2 regions of the Ciceribacter thiooxidans genome follow, and region 1 is predicted to be linked to the other one. Evidence: predicted binding sites of a transcription regulator. Region 1 holds the regulator's gene; the other holds the start of a gene.

The links. Region 1 encodes LexA, which represses DNA repair genes until DNA is damaged. Its sites were predicted from a motif close to TGTTCNNNNTGTGTTCNG; they were not measured.
Region 2: a site for LexA is predicted at 5,194-5,211, ahead of radA (DNA repair protein RadA). Genes of this name have one in related genera too.

Annotation. Positions count from the first base shown of each region.
Region 1 is NZ_CP059896.1:1,703,496-1,710,564, forward strand. It holds gene kdsA (3-deoxy-8-phosphooctulonate synthase) at 1-658, opposite strand, end outside; gene H4I97_RS08075 (VOC family protein) at 658-1,554, opposite strand; gene lexA (transcriptional repressor LexA) at 1,771-2,484, shown strand; gene H4I97_RS08085 (ComEC/Rec2 family competence protein) at 2,465-4,957, opposite strand; gene gltA (citrate synthase) at 5,236-6,525, shown strand; gene H4I97_RS08095 (cation-translocating P-type ATPase) at 6,584-7,069, opposite strand, start outside.
Region 2 is NZ_CP059896.1:2,207,897-2,214,965, forward strand. It holds gene rplI (50S ribosomal protein L9) at 1-64, shown strand, start outside; gene H4I97_RS10695 (replicative DNA helicase) at 413-1,909, shown strand; gene H4I97_RS10700 (AzlD family protein) at 1,926-2,228, opposite strand; gene H4I97_RS10705 (AzlC family ABC transporter permease) at 2,225-2,932, opposite strand; gene H4I97_RS10710 (AraC family transcriptional regulator) at 3,005-3,862, opposite strand; gene alr (alanine racemase) at 3,979-5,142, shown strand; gene radA (DNA repair protein RadA) at 5,250-6,653, shown strand; gene H4I97_RS10725 (CvpA family protein) at 6,743-7,069, shown strand, end outside.

The DNA.
Region 1 (7,069 bases):
CGGAGGAACCGCCCTGACCTCCCGGCTGCTGCACGGAATGGGTCGCGTCGAACACCACCGGAGCACCGGTTGACGCCATGATCGGCAGCGCGCGCATGTCGGAAACAAGGGTGTTGTATCCGAACGAGGCGCCGCGCTCGCACAACAGCACATTGGGATTGCCGCTGGCATTGATCTTGTTCAGCACATTCCTCATGTCCCAGGGGGCGAGGAACTGGCCCTTCTTCACGTTTATGGCGCGGCCGGTCTGGGCGGCAGCCACCAGAAGATCGGTCTGACGGCAGAGGAAGGCCGGAATCTGCAGGACGTCGACCACCGACGCGACCAGCCGGCAGTGTTCTTCCGTGTGCACGTCGGTCAGGACCGGAAATCCGTACTCCGTCTTGAGATCAGCAAAGACCTCCATCGCCTTGTCGAGCCCGATGCCGCGCTGCGCGGACAGCGAGGTGCGGTTCGCCTTGTCGAAGGACGACTTGTAGACGAGGCCCACGCCGAGCTCGCGGCAGAGCTCGGAGAGCCTTCCGGCGATCATGAAGGCATGATCGCGACTCTCCATCTGGCAGGGACCGGCGATCAACGAGAAACGCCTGGAATTGGAGAAGACGACCTTCGTGCTACCTTCGCCGACGACGACTTCGGAATTGGTCGAAGTGCTCATTATTCCTCCTGGAAAACGAAATGCGCGCCCTGCCCCGCTTCACACGGTACGATCAGGCGGCCATCCTTGCGTGTATGGCGAACGCCATTAGCAGCCAGCAGGCGTTCTGTCACGCCGATATCCCCGGTCCGGAAGACGATCGCCGCACCGACGAGGCCGCGGCCGGCATTTCGCGCGTCGAGCCCGAAATAGCCCGCAAGGCCGGCGGGCGTCAGCACCTCGATCTTCGCGTTTACCGAAGGCACGACGATGCCGAAGGAATGCGCCTCGATCTCACGCTGGTGGAAGACGGTCTCCAGCATCTCCTGGAAGTCGGAGGGATTTTCTTCGGTGAGCACGACGGCGGAGATGCCCGTCACACCGTTCTCGTGGCGTTCCAGCGCGGCGCGATCCGCCGGTAGCGGATTGGCTCGTTCGCAGGAGAAGAGGAGAAAATCGGGCGCGCGCAGGTCGGCGGCGAATGCAAGCCTGAACGAGGCCGTTGCCTCGGTGCCATCCGGCAATCTCAGCGGCCGCGAGAAATGCAGGATTTCGCCAGCCGACAGGCCGTGCTCGACATAGACCTCGTGGTCCGCCGCCGCATCCGTTGAGGCAACCGCGACCCCCGACAACCCCTCACCGTCCGACGCGCGGAAACGGAAGGCGCGATCCCGGGCGACGAAGACATTGCCCTTGCGGACGGCCTCTTCGCACGTCTCGCGACTCGCCACCGCAAGCGGCTCAAGATAGGTCTTGTCGGAGAAGAAGACGCAGGCGTTCTCAGTGCCGAAGGGATGCAGCGCATCGGCGGCGACCGTAAAACCCAGCGCCCCGAGCCGTTCGCGTGCGGGCTTCAGCCCGTGCACCGGCAGAACGATGTGATCGACGCCGCGCGGCGTCTCCATGGCAGTGGACATCCCGCGCCCTCCTTGTCGACCGCGTCTGGTTTGCGCGATTTGCGGGCGCTTTGCAAGGCGGCTGCGGCCTCATCCCATCGGCGTTCGCCGGGATGCGAACGCAGGCGAAAATTCCACCGAACGGCCAACTGCTTACCAATATTTAGGGACTTGCGGAACACATATGGAACAGATAGTGTATGTTCTGGATTTGTTTCACACGACGGGGCTCTGGACATGTTGACGCGCAAGCAACAGGAACTGCTTCTCTTCATTCACGAACGGATGAAGGAATCGGGCGTGCCACCGTCTTTCGACGAGATGAAGGATGCGCTCGACCTCGCATCGAAATCCGGTATCCACCGCCTGATCACGGCGCTTGAAGAGCGCGGTTTCATCCGGCGGCTGCCGAACCGGGCGCGGGCGCTGGAAGTCATCAGGCTGCCGGAGGCCTATTCGTCCAGCCTGCAACCGCGCCGGGGTTTCTCCCCGAGCGTGATCGAGGGAAGCCTTGGGAAGGGCCAACCTGCCCCTGCGGCCAAGCCGCCCGCGGAAGAGCGTTCGAATTCGGTCGCCGTCCCGGTCATGGGCCGGATCGCGGCCGGCGTGCCGATCTCGGCAATCCAGCACAACACCCACGAAATCACCATCCCGGCGGAGATGCTCGGATCGGGCGAGCACTATGCGCTCGAGGTCAAGGGTGATTCGATGATCGAGGCCGGCATTCTCGACGGCGACACGGTCATCATCCGCAACGCCAGCAACGCAACGCCCGGCGACATCGTGGTGGCACTCGTGGACGACGAGGAAGCGACGCTGAAACGCTTCCGCCGCCGGGGCGATTCGATCGCGCTCGAGGCAGCGAACCCGGCTTATGAGACGCGCATCTTCGGCCCTGATCGTGTGAAGATTCAGGGCAAGCTCGTCGGACTTATCCGCCGCTATCACTGACCTTTGCGGCGTTCGCACCCGCTGCGGGCTCCCCGTCGGCGAAGCTGTCGGTCCGCCAGTCGTAAAGTCGATGCCGCTGCCACGGCCTGTCGAGAGTGGTGTATGCGGTGCGCTGACGGATATCCCGATCGTCGTGATTTCCAAGATAGAACTCGGTTGCGCCCGTGCGGCGCAGCACTTCCGCATCGATCATATTCGCGCCGGAGCGACAGCTACCGAAAGGTGAACGGCGCGGCGTGATCACGAAATCGGCAGTATCGCAGGCGGCGCCGAGAAGTGCCGGGTCCTCGACGGTGGCGATCCGCCACCCTTTCGACAGCCGGACGATGCACCAGACTTTTCCCGTACAGAGAAATCGGCCGGAGGGTGACGCTGCGAACTGTCGCCGCATCATCTCGCGAACGGTCCTTATCTGTTCGACGGACAACCGGTCCGCTCCCTCCGCCCGAGTGCCGGCGACGGCACCGTCCTCGCTGCGGAGCGGGCCGAGATGATCCGGACGCGCAAGCGCGTGCTGCCATTGTGAGAAGAGGAAGTCCGACGGTTTGTTGCGGTTCGTCGCGATCGTCCTGCCGTCCGGGCCGGGCAGACCCGCCAGGCGTCCGTCCTCCGAGACGATGAGGTCGGCAGTGTCTTCCGGCGGCAGGAGGATCGCAAGTCCGATCGCCACGACGAGGATGACAGCGCCGATCCACCGAAGGCGTGTGTGCAGCAAGGTGAGTAACAACAGTCCGACGCTCGCGAGCGGCAGGAACCATGCTGCAAGCCGTCCGACGGACGTGCCCTCACTCCAGCTCGCGACCGTGGTCGCGATCACGATGACGATCTCAAGCCCCTCGCCTGCGAGGATGAGAAAGGGCATATCGAGGCCGAACGGCATGAGCAGCATTGCCGCAAGTGCCGCCGGCATCACCACCACAGAGATGATCGGCATTGCCGCGAGATTCGCGACAAGACCGTAAGGTGCCAGTCGATGGAAATGGGCGACGGCGAAGATTGCCGTCGCCAGTCCTCCAATCAGCGACGTCAGGAAGGTGCCGGCCGCGAAATTCCACAGGAAGGAAAGGATCCTCCGGCCGGGAAAGTCCGGCGCATAGCGCGATTGCCGTGCCGCGCGCCGGCGCCAGCCGTCGTAGCCGGCAATCAGTCCTGCGGTGGCGGCAAACGACATCTGGAAGCTGGCACCGAGCACCTGTGATGGCCAAACAACGAGAATGACGATCGCCGCCAGTGCGAGGTTGCGCAGACTGATCGCCGGGCGGTCGAACAGGACGGCAACCAGCATGATCGCGGTCATCAGAAAGGCGCGGATGGCGGAGACCTGCGAGCCGGAGATCATCAGGTAGAGGAAGGCAGCGGCCAGCGCGGCCATGGCAGCGATCTTCTTGATCGGCCAGGACTGGGCGATCGCCGGCGAGAGGCTGAGCAGCTTGCGCAGGCCGACAAAGAAGATGCCGGCGGCGAGCGCCATGTGGAGGCCGGAAATCGCGGTGATGTGCGCCAGTCCCGAAAGCCGCAATGCCTCGGTCGTCGCCGCCGACATCGATCGACGGTCGCCGGTGAGGATCGCGGCGGCAAAGCCGCCGGCGTCGCCCGGAACTGTTCTCCTGATTCGCTGGGTGATGCCGTCGCGGACAATAAGAAGCGTCTGCTCGGCGGCCTCCCACCATGGGCCGGTACCGCTCACCGCCGATCTTTCGACATGCGTCGGCGCTCCGAGAAAATAGCCGACGGCGCCGATCCCGCCGAAGTAGCCGGAGAAGGAGAAGTCGTCGAGGCCGGGCAAAGCCGGTCCGGAAGGTGGCGAGAGCCGTGCCTTTCCCCGCAGCACCTCGCCGAGGGCGAAAGGCTCGTGTCGGGCGCGGGTCATGAGCACGACCTCTTCCGGCGCACGCCTGATCCGCGGCTCCGCCGTCGCCTCTACGCGGACGAGGTAGCGCCATTCGCCGGTCGCCCCCGCCTCCCGCCGAAGCACCCTTCCCGTCACTTGTGTCGTGACCGGCGTATCGAGAAGGACCGTCTGCATCCTGCGGGTCTCGAGATCCGCAAGAAGCATTCCGATGGCACAGAGCGCCAGCGCCGACCATATCCGATGTGCCATGGGGCTGCCGAAACGCGAGAGCACCGCAAAGACGGAGGAAACAGCAAACAGGAACACCGGCGCTACGATCGGCAGGGTCTGCGGCAAGGCAAACCAGAGGACGGCACCGGTCCCCAGTGCGACGGGCACGAACAGGAAGACGCGCCCGAACGCCTCCTCGCGACCAATCGCCGCGTGCGCCGACTGCGCGATCAACGCCGCAGAACGGGAAATACGGTCAACAAGACATTCCCCACCGGTCGCCTGACGGACGACGAGTGCTCCAGCCGAGCGCGGTTGCGCGACGACAATCGCGTCGAGGGGGATAGTAATGGCGAGCGTCGGCCCTTCCCCTGCTCCGTTCCCGGCGCGGTCTTCCGCGATCTTTTCCAAGATGGCCCCAGCCCCGATCGGAGGACCGGACGCCGACGCTGCGGCATCCGCCTCACCGGCAAACTGTAGCAATCAATGCGCGCGAAAGAAAGCCTGAAACACTTCATGATGGCACGGAGATAAGCTTCGGAAATCACGATGTGTTGCTGGCATTTCGCGTCGCACAATTTGCCCTTTGGCTAGCTTGGCATTAACGTCGGGATCATATAGCTAACTCGGGACGCTTAACCTGCGACGCCTTTTCGAAGGCGCCGGACCGCCAATTTCGGAGGATTAGCATGACGGAAAAAAGCGCAGCACTGGCACTCGGCGACAAGAAGGTCGACCTTCCGGTGAAGGAAGGAACCATCGGGCCGAGTGTCATCGACATCGGAGCCCTCTACAAGCACACCGGCTCCTTCACCTACGATCCGGGCTTCACCTCGACTGCGTCCTGCGAATCCAAGATCACCTATATCGACGGCGACGAAGGCGTATTGCTGCACCGCGGCTATCCGATCGAACAGCTCGCCGAGAAGGGCGACTTCCTGGAAGTCTGCTATCTGCTTCTCTACGGCGACCTGCCGACCGCCGCCCAGAAGAAGGACTTCGACTACCGCGTCACGCACCACACCATGGTGCATGAACAGATGAGCAAGTTCTTCTCCGGCTATCGCCGCGACGCCCACCCGATGGCCGTCATGGTCGGCACCGTCGGTGCGCTCTCCGCGTTCTATCACGACTCGACGGACATCACCGATCCGCATCAGCGCATGGTTGCGTCGCTGCGCATGATCGCCAAGATGCCGACGATCGCCGCGATGGCCTACAAGTACCATGTCGGGCAGCCCTTCGTTTACCCGAAGAACAATCTCGATTACGCGGCGAACTTCCTGCACATGTGCTTCGCCGTACCCTGCGACGACTACAAGGTCGATCCGGTACTCGCCCGCGCCATGGACCGGATCTTCATCCTGCATGCCGACCACGAACAGAACGCCTCGACGTCGACCGTTCGCCTCGCCGGCTCGTCGGGCGCCAACCCGTTCGCCTGCATCGCAGCCGGCATCGCCTGCCTCTGGGGTCCGGCCCACGGCGGCGCCAACGAAGCAGCCCTCAACATGCTGCAGGAGATCGGCTCCGTCGACCGCATTCCGGAATACATTGCGCGCGCCAAGGACAAGAACGATCCGTTCCGCCTGATGGGCTTCGGTCATCGCGTCTACAAGAACTATGATCCGCGCGCGAAGATCATGCAGAAGACCATGTACGAGGTCCTCGAAGCGACCGGTCACGGCGACGACCCGCTGATGAAGGTCGCACTCGAACTCGAGAAGATCGCCCTCAACGACGAATACTTCATCGAGAAGAAGCTCTATCCGAACGTGGACTTCTACTCCGGCATCACGCTGCGTGCGCTCGGCTTCCCCACGACGATGTTCACGGTTCTCTTCGCGCTCGCCCGCACCGTCGGGTGGATCGCCCAGTGGAACGAGATGATCGAGGATCCGCAGCAGCGCATCGGTCGTCCGCGCCAGCTCTACACCGGCGCACCGAAGCGCGACTACGTGCCCGTATCGCAACGCTGAGAACGCCGTCACGGCAGTAACACAGGGCCCGGCAGACCAAGGTCTTCCGGGCCTTTTTTTATTGCGCTTTGCTGTCGTCGTTGCCGCGCTTCATCGACTCCTGCCGGCGCAACAGCCATTTGTCGATTTCGCTGACCACGAGAACCGATGCGGCGGCCGCCAGCAGCAACAGCCACTGCTCCAGCGAAATCGGCGCGATTTCCAAGAGATCGTTCACCCCCGGCACGTACATCGCGCCGATGTGCAGGGCCTGGGAACCCAGGACGCCGAGCAGCAGGAACGGGTTCGAGACGTGCGACTGCCGGAAGACCGAGCGGCGCTCGGAGCGGCTGTTGATGCACTGGAAGTTTTCGAAGAGCACGAAAAGCAACAGCAGCAGGTTGCTCGCCGCAAAATGCGAGAGACCGGACGCCGTCGCCCAGTAGAAGAAGGCGAAGCCGCCACCCCCCATGACCACGGTCGCCAGAACGATGCGTCGAAGCATCAGCCGGTCGAAGATCGGCTCTCCCGGACGGCGCACCGGCGAACGCAACTCGTCGCCTTC
Region 2 (7,069 bases), 500 kb from region 1:
AGACGCCCTGCGTCCGGAAGACTTCTTCAACCCGGACGCCGAGCTCGAAGGCGAACAGGAATAATATCCGACGCAAGCCGGATTTGGACGCCCGGGCCCCTGTGGCCCGGGCGTCTTCTTTTGCGAAAAAGCCGACGCCCGCAGGGGCCGAAAAATTCGCCGCCGGCACACTCCGCACGGTGTAGAATTGGTCCTGCCGGGCGATTCGCCCACGCCTGCAGACGCGGCAAGAAGAATCCCGCCGGACTGCGCGGAATTCTTTCGGCCTGTGGATAAAAGGGACAACTGCCGGCATACGCCGTCCGCCGCGCGAGCGAGCGTGGAATCGCCCGATTGCTGTTGACTATCCTGTCGTCGACCGCCAAACCGGTTGGCTGTCGACGAGCACGAACGAGGGAAACGGTAGCCCGCAATGAACGACGCTGTGCGCAAGATCACGCCCCCCCAGCAGGCCGAGCCGCTCTATCGCGAAGCGCCGAACAACATCGAGGCCGAACAGGCGCTTCTCGGGGCGATCCTGGTCAACAACGACGCCTATTACCGCGTCTCTGACTTCCTGAAGCCCGTCCATCTCTACGAGCCGCTGCACCGCAAGATCTTCGAGGTTGCCTCGGAGATCATCCGCATGGGCAAGACGGCGAACCCGGTCACCATCAAGACCTTCCTGCCGGCCGAGGAGAAGGTCGGCGACCTGACGGTGGCGCAGTATCTCGCCCGCCTCGCCTCCGAGGCGGTGACGATCATCAACGCCGAGGACTACGGCCGCGCGATCTACGATCTGGCACTGCGCCGCGCGCTGATCCAGATCGGCGAGGACGTCGTCAACATCGCCTATGACGCGCCGCTCGACATGCCGCCGCAAGCGCAGATCGAGGATACCGAACGCCGCCTGTTTGAACTCGCCGAGAACGGTCGCTACGACGGTGGCTTCCAGGCCTTCAGCGATGCGGTGGCACTCGCCGTCGACATGGCGGGGGCCGCCTTCGAACGCGACGGCAATCTCTCCGGCATTTCCACTGGCATCCATTCGCTCGATTCGAAGATGGGCGGCCTGCAGCGCTCCGACTTGATCATCCTCGCCGGCCGTCCGGGCATGGGCAAGACCTCGCTTGCGACGAACATCGCGTGGAACATTGCGGCATCCTACGAGCCGGAGGTCATGCCCGACGGTTCCTTCAAGGCCCGGAACGGCGGCGTCGTCGGCTTCTATTCGCTCGAAATGTCGTCCGAACAGCTCGCCACCCGTATCATGTCCGAGCAGACCGAGGTCTCCTCGTCGAAGATCCGCCGCGGCGACATCACCGAGCACGACTTCGAAAAACTCGTCGGCTTCTCGCAGACCATGCAGAAGGTGCCGCTTTATATCGACCAGACCGGCGGCATCTCGATCGCCCAGCTCGCCGCGCGCGCCCGTCGCCTGAAGCGCCAGCGTGGCCTCGATTGCCTGGTGGTCGACTACGTACAGCTGATGACCGGCTCCAAGAAGGCCGGCGAGAACCGCGTGCAGGAAATCACCGAGATCACCACCGGCCTCAAGGCGCTCGGCAAGGAACTCAACGTGCCGATCGTCGCGCTCTCGCAGCTCTCCCGTCAGGTCGAAAGCCGCGACGACAAGCGCCCGCAGCTCTCCGACCTGCGTGAATCGGGCTCGATCGAACAGGACGCGGACGTCGTGCTCTTCGTATTCCGCGAGGAATACTACGTGAAGAACATGGAGCCGCGCGATCCCGCCGACCCGAAATATACGGAATGGGAATCGCAGATGGACAAGGTCAAGGGCACGGCCGACGTCATCATCGCCAAGCAGCGCCACGGACCGACCGGCACCGTCAAGCTCGCCTTCCAGGCCGAATACACCCGCTTCGCCGACCTCGCGGACCCGAGCTTCACGCAATACGAGGAGCACTGAGCGGGGGAACCCGCTCTCAGAGCCCCACTGCCCGCAACACCGCGACGGCGGCGACGCCGAGGGCGGTTGCGGCGAGCAGCGGCAGGCGGAGCGCCGCAAGGGCGGTGACGGCTGCGGCGATCGTCTCCGCCGGTCCGGTGGCGAGTGCGGTGGGTGCGACGACCGCCATCAGTACCGCCGGCGGGATCGCCTCCATCGCCCGCTTCTGACGCCGGTCGAGCGTCAGGAAAGAGAAGAGGACCAGCCCGCCGACACGGGTGGCGGCGGTTGCGACCGCCATTGCGAGGATCGCGAGAAAGGTCTGCGGATCGAGCGTCATGCCGTGACCTCCTCGTGTTCGGGCATGAGGACGGCCGCGGCGACGCCGGCCAGTGCGCCGGCGAGGATATACCAGACACCCAGTACGGCCGCGTGCACCAGCACCGCCGACAGCCCGCTTGCTATGAGCACAAGTCCGGTACGCGCCCCCTTCCAGAAATTCATCACCAGCACGATAAAGACGGCGCAGAAGACGAAATCGAGGCCGGTGACGGCCGGGTCGCCGAGGAAGGCACCGGCGAGCGAACCGGCAAGACCCGACGCCACCCAGGCGAGGTAGAAGGGAATGACTGCGCCGGCGTACCAGAGCGGCGTGAGCCTCGCGCTCGCCGCGTGGGTTTCGGCGACCGCCCAGCCCTCGTCGGTCAGGAAGAGCACCGAGAGATACTTCCGCCAGCCGGGAAAATGCCCGAGCTTCGGCGCCAGCGACGCGCTCATCAGCACGTGGCGGATGTTGACCAGGAAGGCGGAGATGCCGAGTGCCGCCCAGCTCGCCGGATGCGTCCAGATGTCCATGGCGACGAATTGCGAGCCGCCGGCGAAGACCAGCGCGCTCATCAGTGTCGCCTCCAACGGCGAAAGGCCGTTGCCCGCCGCTGCCGCCCCGAAGACGAGGCCGATCGGGATCACCGCTGTGATCAGCGGCGCCATGCGGCGCATGGCAGAGAAGACTTCGGCGGCGCGGCCGCCACGATGGTCCGGCATGTCAGGCATCCTGTTTGTCGATGAGACCCTGCTCATAGGCAAAGGGGACGAACGGGTCTTGAAGGAAAGTGATCAGCCCTTGCGGAACTGTCCGGGTGTCACACCGGTGCGCGACTTGAAATGCCGGCTGAAATGCGCCTGGTCGGCAAAGCCGCAATCGAGCGCGACATCGGCGATCGGCCGCCCGAGCCGCAAGAGGGTGCGTGCCTGCCGCACCCTTACATCGGTCAGGAAAGCATGCGGGGTGATATGGAATTCCTTGCGGAAGGCGCGGATCAGGTGCGCGCGCGACAGGCTGGCGGTTGCCGCGAGTTCATCGAGGCCGACGTCTTTCGCGAAATTCTCCGTCAGATAGTCGCGCACTCGCCAGACGGCGGTGCGCTCGCGCGTATCGACGGGCGAGATGCGCCGGCTGCCGTGACGGACGAAGATCGCCGCAAGCACCGAAAACATGCTCTCCTCAGCCTCGAGCGCGCCGACATTGTTTTCCAGCGCAAGGTGCGCCCGGTGAAAGGCCTGCGCCAGTTCCGGGTCGAGCGGCGTGCCGCGGGCGAAAGCGGGCGTCCCGTGACACGCCTTGCCGGTCACATCTTCGAGGACATCGCGGTAGAGCGTCTCACCCGGATAGATCATGCGGTAGCGATAGCCTTCGGCGCCCGGCGCGCCGTCATGCACGACCTCCGGGTTGATGAGGTAGAGATGGCCGGGGCCGGTCTCCTCGCGGCTGCCGCGGATGCGGGCGATCTGGCTGCCGCTCTCGATAGCGCCGATCGAGAAGGTGTCGTGGGCGTGCGGGGCGTATTCATGGGTGCGGAAGGTGGCGCTCAGGCACTCCATGCCCGCAAAGCGACCGTCGCGCCAGAAATTGGTGCGTTCGGCCATCGTCAGCGGCATGCCGCTCGCCGCTTCTGTCTGCGAAACGTTGTGCATCGCGAAATATTACCGCACGCGACCATTCCAGTCTTGAACAAAAGTGATAGGGTCGGCCTGTGCCGGGTCGCCTTGCCGACCCTTTCCGCTTCTCCCCCTACGATGCATAGTGCCAGATGACCGCTCTTACCGAAATCCCGGAGCTTCCCGAAGACTTTCTCAACGCGCCGCTGCGGCTCACCGTGGATCTCGGCGCGCTCGCCGACAACTGGCGCGACATGGCGCGGCGCTCCGGCAGTGCGCGTACCGCCGCGGTCGTGAAGGCGGACGCCTACGGCATGGGCATCGAGGATGCCGGCATCACGCTCTACGAGGCCGGCGCGCGCGACTTCTTCGTCGCCGTCCCGTCGGAAGGGGCGACACTTCGCGCCTATGCGCCGGATGCGCGCATCTTCGTGCTCTCCGGCCTCTGGCCCGGTGCCGAACAGACCTTCTTCGAGAACGATCTCGTGCCGGTGATCGCCTCCGAGGAACAGCTCGCGTTGTGGATGGCGGCAGTCTCCGAACGCGGCGACCACCCCTGCGCGCTGCATGTCGATACCGGCTTCAACCGGCTCGGCCTCAGCATGAAGGAAGCCTTCGAACTGGCCGGCGACGTATCGCGCCCGGCGAGCTTTTCGCCGGTGCTCGTGCTCAGCCATCTCGCCTGTGCGGACGATCCGTCGTCACCGATGAACCGCCGGCAACTGGAGTCTTTCCGCGAGGTTAGCGCCGCTTTCGAAGGGATCGAATCAAGTCTTTCAGCTTCTGCTGGAATCTTCCTCGGGTCCGATTACCACTTCGACCTCACCCGTCCGGGCATCGCACTCTACGGTGGCGAGGCCGTCAACAGTGTCAAAAACCCGATGCGCCCGGTCGCTAAGGCCGAAGCCCGCATCCTCCAGGTCCGCGAGGCGGCGGCGGGCGAGACGGTGAGCTATGGCGGCACCCTGACGCTTGCCCACGACAGCCGGCTCGCGATCGCCTCTGTCGGCTATGCCGACGGTTATCTGCGCAGCCTCTCGGGCACCGGCGTGCCGCTGCGTGACACCGGCATCCCCGGCGCCTTCGGCTTCATTGCCGGCAGACGCGTGCCGGTCGCCGGTCGCGTCACCATGGATCTGACGATCTTCGACGTCACCGACCTGCCGGCGGGCGCCGTCAGGGCCGGCGACTATGTCGAGCTTTTCGGCCCGAACATGCCGGTCGACGAGGTCGCCCGCGCCGGCGGCACGATCGGCTACGAAATGCTGGTCGGCCTCGGCCTGCGCTACGAGCGACACTATCTGGACGCCGAATGAGACGCCGCAAGGCTTGCATTCAGACCGGTCTTCCGCCTATCTCTGGCGCATGATTCACATTTTGTTCCGCTGAACGGAGCAGATGTTCGAACAGCGGAAGAGTGAGCATGGCCAAAGCCCGAACCCAATTCGTCTGCCAGAACTGCGGCACCGTTCATACCCGCTGGGCCGGCAAGTGCGACGGCTGCGGTGAGTGGAACACCATCGTCGAGGAAGACCCGATGGGCGGCATCGGCGCAGGCCCCGGCAAGGTGCCGAAGAAGGGTCGGCCGGTGACGCTCACCTCGCTCTCCGGCGAGATCGAAGAGGCGCCGCGCATCCCGACCGGCATGGCCGAGCTCGACCGGGCGACCGGCGGCGGTTTCGTGCGCGGCTCGGCGGTGCTGATCGGCGGCGACCCGGGCATCGGCAAGTCGACACTACTCATGCAGGCGGCAGCCGCGCTCTCCCGCAAGGGCCAGCGCGTCATCTACGTCTCGGGCGAAGAGGCGGTCGCGCAGGTCCGGCTGCGGGCACAGCGCCTGCATGCGGCCGAGACTGATGTGCTGCTCGCCGCCGAGACCAATGTCGAGGACATTCTGGCGACGCTCGCCGAGGGCAAGCGGCCGGACCTCGTCATCATCGATTCCATCCAGACGCTGTGGAGCGACACCGCCGATTCGGCACCCGGAACGGTGACGCAGGTGCGCACCGGCGTGCAGGCGATGATTCGTTTCGCCAAGCAGACCGGCGCCACCATGGTGCTCGTCGGCCATGTCACCAAGGACGGCCAGATCGCCGGCCCCCGCGTCGTCGAGCACATGGTCGACGCGGTTCTCTACTTCGAGGGCGACCGTGGCCACCACTATCGCATCCTGCGCACGGTCAAGAACCGCTTCGGCCCGACCGACGAGATCGGCGTCTTCGAAATGTCGGACCGGGGCCTGCGCGAGGTCGCCAATCCGTCCGAGCTCTTCCTCGGCGAGCGCAACGAAAAAGCCCCGGGAGCCGCCGTTTTTGCCGGCATGGAGGGCACGCGACCGGTGCTCGTCGAGGTGCAGGCGCTGGTCGCCCAGACCTCGCTCGGCACGCCGCGACGCGCCGTCGTCGGATGGGATTCCTCCCGCCTGTCGATGATCCTCGCGGTGCTTGAGGCCCATTGCGGCGTGCGGCTCGGCAGCCACGACGTCTACCTCAATGTCGCCGGCGGCTATCGCATCTCGGAACCGGCCGCGGACATGGCCGTCGCCTCTGCCCTGGTTTCCTCGCTGGCCGGACTTGCCCTTCCCGCCGATTGCGTCTATTTCGGCGAGGTCAGCCTGTCCGGCGCCGTCCGGCCGGTTGCGCACACGGCCCAACGGCTGAAGGAGGCAGAAAAGCTCGGTTTCGCGCGGGCGGTGCTCCCTTCGGCCTCGCCCGATCTGCCGAAAGGCACGGCGGGGCGGTGGAGCGAGATCGAAAGCCTTCCCGACCTGGTCGCGCGCATCGCCGGGTCCAGAGTGAAGGCCGGAGAGGAGATGGACGGCAATTGATCCTTTTTCGGCCGCAATGCGGTGTATGGGATCACCGAACGCGATGACGATCACGCAGGCCGGGGCCGGCCGTCTTGGAGTTGATTTAGATGCCCATCACTATTTTTGACGGTATTGTCATCGGCGTAGTCCTGTTTTCCGCCGTTCTCGCCATGGTTCGCGGTTTCTCCCGCGAAGTGCTTTCGATCGCAAGCTGGGTCGGCGCCGTCGCCGCCGCCTATTACCTGCATCCGCTGGTGCTTCCCTACATCAAGAACTACACGAGCGACGAGCGCATCGCGCTTGCCGGTGCCGCCGGCATCGTCTTCCTGATCGCGCTGATCGTCATCTCCTTCATCACGACGCGCATCGCCGACTTCATCATCGACAGCCGCATCGGCGCGCTGGACCGCACGCTCGGCTTCCTCTTCGGTGCC